2 linked regions of the Niveibacterium microcysteis genome follow. The protein of the gene in region 1 binds, or shares a complex with, the protein of each later gene. Links are inferred from orthologs where the notes say so. Each region holds a gene or a part of one and is shown in the gene's direction. Other genes may lie near its edges.

Evidence for each region.
Region 2: the proteins of dapF (region 1) and JY500_RS06760 are in contact, whole or in part, in a solved structure (PDB 5YGU), measured with the Escherichia coli proteins. The link is inferred for Niveibacterium microcysteis from one-to-one orthologs.

Annotation. Positions count from the first base shown.
Region 1 is NZ_CP071060.1:346,332-351,796, forward strand. The notes cover bases 2,450-5,362. They hold dapF (diaminopimelate epimerase), read left to right. Parts: upstream 2,450-3,447; coding sequence 3,448-4,278; downstream 4,279-5,362. Other genes in these bases: JY500_RS01590 (helix-turn-helix domain-containing protein), read left to right, coding at 2,450-2,980; JY500_RS01595 (CoA-binding protein), read left to right, coding at 3,000-3,413; JY500_RS01605 (DUF484 family protein), read left to right, coding at 4,321-4,971; JY500_RS01610 (GNAT family N-acetyltransferase), read left to right, coding at 4,990-5,362. In the rest of the region: JY500_RS01580 (exonuclease domain-containing protein), read left to right, coding at 1-1,030; JY500_RS01585 (hypothetical protein), read right to left, coding at 1,015-2,097; more of JY500_RS01590, read left to right, coding at 2,228-2,449; more of JY500_RS01610, read left to right, coding at 5,363-5,465. UniProt on the Escherichia coli protein: Involved in the succinylase branch of the L-lysine biosynthesis and in the biosynthesis of the pentapeptide incorporated in the peptidoglycan moiety. Catalyzes the stereoinversion of LL-2,6-diaminopimelate (L,L-DAP) to meso-diaminopimelate (meso-DAP).
Region 2 is NZ_CP071060.1:1,455,414-1,460,765, forward strand. Bases 2,492-5,352 are described here. They hold JY500_RS06760 (RNA pyrophosphohydrolase), read left to right. Parts: upstream 2,492-3,582; coding sequence 3,583-4,122; downstream 4,123-5,352. Other genes in these bases: JY500_RS06755 (proline--tRNA ligase), read right to left, coding at 2,492-3,468; coq7 (2-polyprenyl-3-methyl-6-methoxy-1,4-benzoquinone monooxygenase), read left to right, coding at 4,115-4,735; JY500_RS06770 (OsmC family protein), read right to left, coding at 4,812-5,228. Outside these bases: JY500_RS06735 (anti-sigma factor family protein), read right to left, coding at 1-88; JY500_RS06740 (RNA polymerase sigma factor), read right to left, coding at 90-593; JY500_RS06745 (COG4315 family predicted lipoprotein), read right to left, coding at 609-992; JY500_RS06750 (lytic transglycosylase domain-containing protein), read right to left, coding at 1,079-1,708; more of JY500_RS06755, read right to left, coding at 1,723-2,491. UniProt on the Escherichia coli protein: Master regulator of 5'-end-dependent mRNA decay.

The DNA of each region.
Region 1 (5,465 bases):
GGCGCTGTACCCGGAGCACGCGCGACACGGTCTGGACGCGATCATCGAACGCCACGGCTACGCGGTGGAGAACCGCCATCGTGCGATGACCGATGCCGACCTTGTTTGGCGCCTGATGCAGGATGCCGCGGCGAGCTTCGATCATGACCGGCTGCTGCTGGCCCTGCGCCGTGCTGGTAGCGAAGGGGCCGCCGTGCCCAAGCTGCCGGAGGGCGATCTCGAAGCATTGCCCGAGGCACCGGGCGTCTATCTGCTGTTCGGTGCCGGCGGGCAGTTGCTGCAGTGCGGGCGCTCCAACCATCTGCGTTCGAAGGTGCTGGGCTTGTTCACCGGCAGGGGCGACGCCAAGAGCGTGAAGCTGGGCAACCAGGTGCGGCGGGTGGAAACCGAGTTCACTGCGGGCGATCTGGATTCGCAGTTGCGTGAGCTGGCACTGCTGCGCCGCCATGTGCCCGAGAAATACCCGACCCGCTCGCTTGGCTGGAGCTTCATTCCGAACCGGCGCCGCCCACCGGTGCTCGAAGAGATCGAACTGCATGGCAGCGATCCGCTTGCGTGGCGCGAGGTCTTTGGCAGCTTCCGCGGCCAGCGCGAGGCGGACAACACGCTGCGCGAACTTGCGTTGCTGCACCGCCTGTGTCCGCAGCGCCTGGGGTTGGAGAACGGCCGCGGCGCCTGCCAGGCGTACGGCCTGAAGCGCTGCGACGGTGTCTGCGTGGATGCCGAGCGGCCGGAGATCCACGATGCGCGCCTGTTGCGTGCATTGGCATCACTCGCGCCGCGCGCGTGGCCGTGGCCAGGCCCGGTGGCGATCGCGGAGCTGCATGAGGAAAGTGGCCGCGCAGCGACGCATGTGTTCGACCAGTGGTGCCATCTTGGCAGCGCGCGCGACGAGGCGGCGCTCGCCACCCTGCTCAGCGAGCCGCCGCCGCGCCGCTTCGATCTCGATATCGCGCGGCTGCTGCAGCGCTGGCTGATGCAGCCGGGTCACGCCAGCGCGGTGCGCGCACTGCCTCAGCGCGTGGTCTGACGCGATTCGATCAGCGTGCGCAGCTCGCCCGGCAGCAGCGCACGTAGCTGTTCGGTCAGCCGCGCTTCATGCTTGCGCCACGCAACGCCGGCAAACACGATGCCGAGCCCGATCGCCGTGAGCGTGAGCGGGAACAGCCAGCTGTCGCGGAAGTAGTGGTGCGACAGATCGCCCAGCACCATCGCGACGCCCAGCGCCCCGAACACCACGAAAGTCCGCCGCACAAGTAGCGCGCCAACGCCGATCAGCAGCAGGTTGATCGCGAGGTAGATCAGCTTGCCGGACAACAAGCCGGAGCCGAGTGAGCTGAGCCCGCCCCAGAAGGCCATCAGGCCGAACAGATAGAGCCAGAACGGGTAATCCTTGCGCGAACGGCTGCGCAGCTCGATCCAGAAGGCCACCAGCAGCATGATCAGGCCGAAGGCGAGCGAGAACCACTTGCGGAAGGTCCATGAGGCTTCGCTCCAGTGGTAGTTGTCGTCCGCGGCGAGGATGAAGACGGCGAGGTCCATGCTCATGTACCACAGCGTCACCGCGATCGGCATGACCAGGAAGGGCGTGCGCCAGCGGTAGAGCATCAGCGTGCCGGCGACCAGCGTGGCGAATTCCAGCGTGATCCAGCGCCAGTCGATGTACACGTGGTAATCGCGGTAGCCCTTGATGTGTTCAGCTTCGGCCCACAGCCCGAAGGCGTTCTGCAGGCCCCACACCGCCAGCGGCACCAGCACCACGATCAGCGCGGCCATGATGCCGCTGGGCACGGCCAGCCCCATACGCTCGAAGCGTTCCGCCAGCTTCCATGCAACGCCTGCATACAGCAGCGCGATGAAGAAGATGCCCCAGCCGCCGAACTGCTCCCAACCCAGAGTCATGAACAGCGACATCGCGCCGATCGCGAGCAGGCCACCGAGGTAGTACAGCACATGGGTAAAGTCGAAACGCGGTGCGTCCGGGTCGCCGGCGCGGCGGGCGGCAAGGAACTGCCACAGTGCGTCGGCCGAATCGGCGGGCAACAGACCGGCCTGGCTGGCGGCATCGAGGTCGGCGCGTTGAATGCGGAGCGTCATGTCTGGCCTTTGGGGCGGAGCGATGGCGCCATTGTGCCTGCACGCACCGGATGCTCGCGTGGCGGATTCGCTGTCGAGGTACGCGCCGCCGCCGGTATCATTTCCTGATACGCACTACTGGCCAGCCACCATGACCCAAGCTGTGGAAGTCGTTGATCTGCTGAAAGCCGCACTCAAGGCGCGCGGTATCACCTACGCCGAGTTGGCCCGTCGCGTCGGGCAGTCAGAGGCCAGCGTCAAGCGCTGGTTTGCGCAACGCAACTTCACCTTGGCGCGACTCGATACCGTGTGCGATGCGGTCGGCATCGACTTTGCCGAGCTGACCGGCGGCTTCGATCGCGAGGCACGGCTGGTATCTCGGCTGACCGTCGCGCAGGAGCGCGAGATCGTCAGCGAGCCCAAGCTCTTCCTCGCGGCCTTGTCCGCACTCAATCTGCTCGGTTTCGAGGACATGCTTGCGCTCTACGAATTCGAGCGCGCCGAGTTGATCGGCCTGCTCGCGCGGCTCGATCGCATCGGCTTCATCGAGCTGATGCCTAACAACCGGATACGTTTGCGTGTGGCCCGCACCTTCTCGTGGACGCCGAACGGGCCGATCATGGAAGCCTTCAAGGACAACGTGGCGGACTTCTTCGCGAGCGACTTCGCTGGCGCCGGCGAGGCGATGTTTCTGCTCAACGGGCGCCTTACGCCCGGTGCGCGTCATGCGCTGGCCGAACGACTGAAAAAGCTCGCGCGTGAGTTTGCGGAGCTGCATTGGGACGAGGGCACGCTGCCGCAGAGCGAGCGCCAGCCGGTGAGCCTGCTACTGGCGTGCCGACCGTGGCAGGTTGCGGCGATCCGGCCCTTCATTCGCACCACCCCGCAGCGCAAGGCGCGCTGAAACATCTGTGGAGCATGGGATGTTCAAGAATCCGGACACCAGCGCGTTGCGCGCGGCGCTGGGCGAGGTGAAGACGATCGCGATCGTCGGCGCATCGCCCAAGCCCGAGCGGCCCAGTCACTACATCGGCGCCTTCCTTAAGCAGCAAGGCTATCGGGTGATCCCGATCCATCCGGCGGCGGCGGAGATCTTCGGCGAGAAGGTCTACAAACGCCTCTCCGACGTGCCAGAGAAGATCGATCTGGCGGACTTCTACATCAACGCGGAGCGCGTCGGCCCGATGGTGGACGAGGCAGTAGCGCTCGGCATTCCCTTCATCTGGATGCAGGACCATGTTGTCGACGAGGCGGCTGCTCAGCGTGCACGCGATGCGGGCGCCACGGTGGTGATGGACGACTGCATCTATCGCCGCTGGCGGCAGCTGACGGAATGATCGAGCCGCGCTGGCCTGTGGGAGAATTGCACACATGAAACTCCGCTTCACGAAAATGCAGGGCCTGGGCAACGACTTTGTCGTGATCGACGCGGTGCGCCAGCCCTTCGAGATGACGCCCGAGCGGGCGCGCTTCCTGGCCGACCGCCGCTTTGGCGTGGGCTGCGACCAGATCCTGATCGTCGAGCCAAGCCGCCTGCCCGGCGTCGACTTCCGCTACCGCATCTTCAACCTCGACGGCGAGGTGGAGCAGTGTGGCAACGGCTCGCGCTGCTTCGCGCGCTATGTGCGCGACAAGGGCCTCACCGACAAGGACGAGATCCGCGTCGAGACGCTCGCGGGCGTGATCTCGCCGCGGCTCGGTGCCGATGGGTTGGTGACGGTCGACATGGGCGCCCCGGTGCTCGATCCGGCGCGTATCCCGTTCATTTCCGATACCGATGCGCCGGCCCAGCTGCTGGACGTTGCGGGCGAGACGATCACGATCGGTGCCGTCAGCATGGGCAACCCGCATGCGGTGCAGGTGGTGGCCGATGTCGATACCGCGCCGGTCGCGACGCAAGGTCCGCTGATCGAGCACCACCCGCGCTTTCCGGCGCGGGTGAACGCGGGTTTCATGCAGGTCGTCGACCGCCACACCATCCGTTTGCGCGTGTTCGAGCGTGCAGCCGGTGAAACGCTCGCCTGCGGTACCGGTGCCTGTGCGGCGGTGGTGTCCGGCATTCGCCGTGGTCTGCTTGACAGCCCGGTGCGCGTGCATGCGCGTGGCGGTGAGTTGAGCATCGCCTGGGCTGGCCCGGGCCAGCCGGTGCTGATGACCGGCCCGGCTGTTACCGTGTTCGAAGGCGAGATCGAAATCGATTGATGACTGCGGTGGCAAGCCACCGCAGAAACGAGGTTTACACGCATGACCGATCAGGAAGTCGTTGCCTACCTGCAGGCGAATCCCGAGTTCTTCAACGAGCAGCCGGCGCTGCTGGCCGAACTGGCCGTGCCGCATCCCGATACCGGCCAGGCGATCTCGCTGACCGAGCGCCAGTTGCTCGCGATGCGCGAGAAGCTGCAGCTGATGCAGGAGAAGATGGCCGAGCTGGTGCGCTTTGGCGAAGAGAACGACGTGATCGGCGAGAAGGTGCATCGGCTGACGCTGGGCCTGCTTGAGTCGAACAGCGTTGAAGCGGTGGTCGGCGTGATCGACACGCATCTTGTTGAAGACTTCGCAGTGCCGCATGTGGCGCTGCGTGTGTGGAACAGCATCATCCAGCGCGACACGGTTGAGTTCTCGCCCGTCTCTGAAGAATTCCGCTTCTTCGCGGCGGATCTGCGCCACCCCTACTGCGGCCCGGCGACGCAGCCGGAAGTGGTCGGCTGGTTTGGCGAGGCCGGTGCTCATGTGCGCTCGGTCGCGCTGCTGCCGCTGCGCCGCGACGGCGTGGTGTTCGGCCTGCTCGCGCTGGGCAGCGAAGATATCGAGCGCTTCTATCCGGAAATGGGCACGCTTTATGTGGCGCGCATCGCCGATCTGGTCAGCGCTTCGCTGATCAACCATCTCGGTTAGCTCAGCGTTGCCTTCCCGATGAGCGTCGCGATCGAGAACATCCGCGCTGACGACATCCTGCCCTTTCGCGCGGCGGTCGATAGCGTGGCCCGCGAAGGGCGTTTTCTCGCCAGCTATGAAGCGCCGTCGCTCGACGCGGTCGGGCGATTCGTCAATGCCAATATCGAGCACGGCTATCCGCACGTTGTCGCGCTCGCAGATGGCGCCCTGGTTGGCTGGTGCGACATCACGCCGGAAGGGCGCCCGCTCAAACGCCACGTCGGCCTGCTCGGGATCGGCGTGGTTGCAGGTTGGCGCCGCCGCGGTATCGGCAATGCGCTGATCAATGCTGCGCTGGCGCGCGCGGCGCAAGCCGGCTTTCTGCGTATCGAGCTGAGCGTGCGGGCCGACAACGCCGCGGCGATCGCCCTGTATCGCAAGCATGGATTCGTGCAGGAAGGGCTCAAGCGCTTCGCCGTGCGGGTGCCGGATGGCTTTGAGGATGTCGTGATCAT
Region 2 (5,352 bases), 1.1 Mb from region 1 along the record:
CGACACGGGCCGAGGCCTCGGCATCGGTTTGACGGTCGACCCAGGCTTGCAGTTCGTCGGTGGAAATCGGGGTGTCTTGCTGGCTCATATCACTTCACCCGCTTGAGAGCAGGTTGCGGGAGCGCTTCGCCGCCAAGCAGCCGGCGCAATTGTTCGCGCGCACGGAACAGGCGGCTCATCACGGTGCCGACCGGAATGCCAAGTACCTCGGCCGCCTCGTCGTAGTGGAACTCCTCCAGCGCCACGAGCAGCAGTACCTCGCGCTGGGTATCGGGCAGCAGCGCGAGCGCCTGCTCCAGGTCGCGCCTGTCACCCCAGCGGTCCTGCAAGGGGCTGATTGGTGAATCGGGCAAACCGTCTTCACCCTCGTCCTGTTCAATCGCAGGACGGCGGACCTGGTTGAGCCAGATCCGGTGCATCACGGTAAACAGCCAGGCACGCGCATTACCGCCTTGCCATTGCCCGGCGCGCTCGAGCGCGCGTTGCAGCGTGTCCTGCACCAGGTCGTCGGCGCGCGTGCGGTCGCCGGCCAACGCCCGCGCGTAGCGGCGCAGGCGCGGGATCTCGGCGACCAGTTCTGCGTGCGACAGCACGAGCGCCGCTTCAGCTCAGGGTTTCACGACATGCCAGAGGCCGTTGAAGCCGTCGCCCGTGCGGTCGCCGGCCTTCGCGTCCTTGCTCCAGAAGTACAGCGGCTTGCCCTTCCAGGCCCACTGCGGCTTGCCGTCGTCGCGCTTGATCACACTCCAGTCGCCACCGCCCTTTGCGTCGGGCGCGGCGTACATCGGCGGCCAGTTGGTGGCGCAGGGGCCATTGCACACGCTCTTGCCGCTGTCGGCGCCATCCTTGTCAAAGGTGTAGAGCGTCATGCCGGAATGGCTTGTCAGAATGCCGTCCCGCACGGTTGCGGGCGTCGGTGCCTTGGTAGTCGTCGTGGCGCAGCCGGTGAGAAGCAGGGCTGCGGTGCAGAGGCAGGCGAGAGCTGTGCGCATGGCGGTGTCCTTCCGTGGGTGGGTACCTCACAAACACCTGGGGGCGCCGGTTTATTCCATCGCCGCCCCGAGTTCTGGCCGGGCTTCTAGTTCCGCGTTGGCAGCGTCTGCTGCGCGACCTTGTCGACCGGCTGCCAGCCCCACTGCCTCTCCCAGGCCGCCCGCACCATGTTCGGGTACTCTGGCCGCCCGAGGCTGCCGTTGTAGCGCCCGAGCGCGCGGTACAGGTCGCCCTTTTCGATGTCGAGGTAGTGGCGCAGGATCGTGCAGCCGTAGCGCAGGTTCGTGCGGATATGGAACAGATTCTGATCCGGCGTGCCGATCTGGCGCACCCAGAACGGCATCACCTGCATGTAGCCGCGCGCGCCGACACCCGACACCGCGTACTTCTTGAATCCGCTCTCGACCTGGATCAGGCCAAGCACCAGTTGCGGATCGAGGCCCGCACGCTGTGCTTCGTAGTAGACCGTCTTGAGGAAGTCGATCCGCTCTTTCGGATCCGGCATGCGCTTGATCAGGCGTTGCGACATCTCGCTGATCCAGGTCACGCGTTCGACCGGGCTCGGGAAGATCGGCTCCGGCGCGGCGCGGTCCGACACCGCGCCGTGCAGCGCCGCGCGCACGCTCGCCGATAGGTCCTCTTCCCGCTGTGCACCGGCGAATGCGGCCGGAGCGAGCAGGGCGATTACCAGGGGCAGGGCGTGGAGCGGTTTCATGCGCATGGCTTTGTTTACGACCCGACGCGCGCTTTCACGAAGGCCGCCAGCTCGGTGACTGCGACTTTCGTCGCTTCGGCGTCACGACGGCCCTGGTATTCGGCCTGGCCTTCCTTGAGCCCACGGTCGGAGAGCACCACACGGTGCGGCACGCCGATCAGCTCCCAGTCTGCAAACATCGCGCCCGGGCGCTCGCCACGGTCATCCAGGATCACGTCGATGCCGGCAGCCGTGAGTTCCGCGTATAGCGCATCGGCCGCGACCTTCACGTCTTCCGCTCGGTCGTAGCCAATCGGGCAGATCGCGACGGTGAAGGGTGCGATCGAATCCGGCCAGATGATGCCGCGGGCGTCGTGGTTCTGTTCGATCGCAGCACCGAGGATGCGCGTCACACCGATGCCGTAGCAGCCCATCTCAAAGTGCTTCGGCTTGCCGTCCTCGTCAAGGAAAGTGGCGTTCATCGCCTTGGAGTACTTGGTGCCGAGGTAGAACACGTGGCCCACTTCGATGCCGCGCTGGATCGCGAGCGTGCCCTTGCCGTCCGGCGAGGCGTCGCCTTCCACCACGTTGCGGATGTCGGCAACGACGTCCGGTTCCGGCAGGTCGCGACTCCAGTTCACGCCAGCGATGTGGAAGTCGACTTCGTTCGCGCCGGTGATGAAGTCGCTCATCAAGGCCACCGTGCGGTCGGCGACGATCTTGACCGGCTTCTTGAGTCCGACCGGACCGAGGTATCCCGGTTTGCAGCCGAAGTGCTCGACGATTTCGGCTTCGGTTGCGAAGCGGAAGCCGTCCTTCAATCCCTCGACCTTCCCGGCCTTCACTTCGTTCAGATCGTGGTCGCCGCGGACAAGCAGCAGCCAGACGGTGCTCTTCACGATTGCGCCGGTCTCGTCGACCTCATCGGTCGCCAGCACAAGGGACTTCACGGTGTTGGCGAGCGAGGTGCCCAGCAGGGCGGCTACATCGGCGCAGGTGCTCTTGCCCGGCGTCGGCACCTTGTTCAGGGCCTGCGTGGGCGCAGCGCGCTCGGCCAGCAGCGGCAGGGCTTCGGCGAGTTCGATGTTGGCGGCGTAATCAGACTGCGGGCAGTAGACGATCGCATCTTCGCCGGTTTCGGCGATCACCTGGAACTCATGCGAACGATCGCCGCCGATCGCGCCGGTGTCGGCCGCCACTGCGCGGTAAGTCAGGCCCAGGCGGTCGAAAATCTTGCGATAGGCCGCATACATGTTCTCGTAGCTCTTGCCTGCGGCTTCCACGTCACGGTCGAAGGAGTAGGCATCCTTCATCAAGAATTCGCGGCCCCGCATGATGCCGAAACGCGGCCGGCGTTCATCGCGGAACTTGGTCTGGATCTGGTACAGGTTCTTCGGCAGCGCGCGATAGCTCTTCAGCTCCTGGCGGGCGATGTCGGTCACCACCTCTTCGGAGGTCGGCTGCATCGCGAAGTCGCGTTCATGGCGGTCCTTCAGGCGCAGCATCTCCGGGCCCATCTTGTCCCAGCGGCCCGTCTCCTGCCAAAGCTCGGCCGGCTGCACCAGCGGCATCACCAGTTCGACCGCGCCGGCGCGGTTCATTTCCTCGCGAATGATGTTCTCGACCTTGCGGATCACCCGCAGGCCCATCGGCATGTAGTTGTAGATCCCGGCAGAGAGCTTGCGGATCAGGCCCGCCCGCATCATCAGTTTGTGGCTGACGATTTCTGCGTCGGCGGGGGCTTCCTTGAGGGTCGTGATGAAGAACTGGCGTGCGCGCATGTCGAATCGCTAAATCGGGGCAAACCGCCATTTTAGCTCAGGGGGCGTCGCTTTCCTTCGTTTGCCGCATGTGGAAGAATTCGTGGCAATTCAGCTAATTTTCAGGTGGTTCTCATGCTCGACCGGGACGGTTATCGCCCCAACGTCGGCATCATCCTGGTCAACGCGCGAAACGAGGTCTTCTGGGGTAAACGTATCCGTGAGCATTCTTGGCAGTTCCCGCAAGGCGGTATCAAGCATGGGGAATCGCCCGAGCAGGCTATGTTCCGCGAGCTCTTCGAAGAGGTGGGCTTGCGGCCGGAGCACGTGAAGATTCTTGGTCGCACGCGCAGTTGGCTGCGGTACGACGTCCCACGCCACTGGGTGAAAAGAGAGTGGCGTAATACCTATCGTGGACAGAAGCAGATCTGGTTCCTGTTGCGGCTGCTTGGCCGCGATTCGGATGTCTCTCTGCGGGCAACCGAGAAGCCGGAGTTCGACGCGTGGCGTTGGGCGGGCTATTGGGTGCCGCTGGAAGCGGTGATCGAGTTCAAGCGGCAGGTCTATCGACTGGCGCTGAATGAACTCTCCGGTGTGTTGTTCCGTGGCGTACATGCGCCCGAACGGCCGCCGGCCTACGCATTGAGTGAGGCGCATCCGAGCAATCATGATTGACGGCCTGATCATCGAATTCGATCGCGCGCTGCGCACGATCTTCGCGCCCGCACGCAGCGTGCGGCCGACCCCGGGTGCTGATCAGCCCGAGGCGGACTTGTCCGAGTCGGAGCGGGCGCATGTTGCCGGGCTCATGCGCGTCAATCACGTCGGTGAAATCTGTGCGCAGGCGCTGTATCAAGGGCAGGCGCTAACGTCCAGCGACCCGTCGGTCACCGAGGCGCTTCGCCGCGCCGCCGACGAGGAAACGGAGCACCTGGCCTGGACGGAGCAACGTATCGGCGAGATGGGGGGGCGCAAGAGCTTGCTCAACCCGCTCTGGTACGCCGGTGCGCTGTCGATTGGCGTGGTGGCCGGCAAGTTCGGCGATCGCTGGAATCTCGGCTTTCTTGCGGAGACCGAGCGGCAGGTCGAGGCCCATCTGTCCGGTCATATGGATCGCGTGCCGCACCAGGATGGCCGATCGCTCGCGATCCTTGATCAGATGCGCAAGGATGAGGCCGGCCATGCAGATACCGCTGTCGCGCTGGGCGCTGCGGAATTGCCCGCACCGGCTCGACTCGCGATGAAACTCGCTTCAAAGGTGATGACCACGGTGGCCTACCGGGTCTGAATCGTTTCGCTATGGCCACATGCGAGTAAAACAGAAACGGCGGCCGATGGCCGCCGTTGTCTTAGGCAGGCAGCGCTCAGTCTTCAACGACCTCGAAGTCGTGCGTAACTTCAGCCGTCTTGCCCAGCATGATGGAGGCCGAGCAGTACTTCTCGGCTGACAGGCTGACGGCGCGCTCGACCGCTTCCCGCTTGAGCGCCTTGCCGCGCACGATGAAGTGGTAATGAATGCGCGTGAATACTTTCGGGTCGGTCTCGGCGCGTTCGGCCTTCAACTGGGCCTCGCAGCCGGTGACAGCGTGCCGGCCCCGCTTGAGGATCGTCACGACGTCAAAGGCGGAACAGCCACCCGCGCCCGCGAGCAACAATTCCATCGGGCGAGGAGCGCGGTTCTTCCCTCCTGCATCGGCGGCGCCTTCCATGGTCACAAAATGGCCGCTTCCGGTGCTGGCAAGAAACGTCGCGTCATCAACCCACTTCACGCTGCATTCCATACTTCATCCTCTTTTGGTCTGGGGCCCAGGCTACGAGCAGGGGAGGGGCGATTCTACCGCTTGATCGAAAATGCTGCGCCGCATCATTGTTGGGCGCGAGCGGCCCGTGCCGTCAACTGAACGA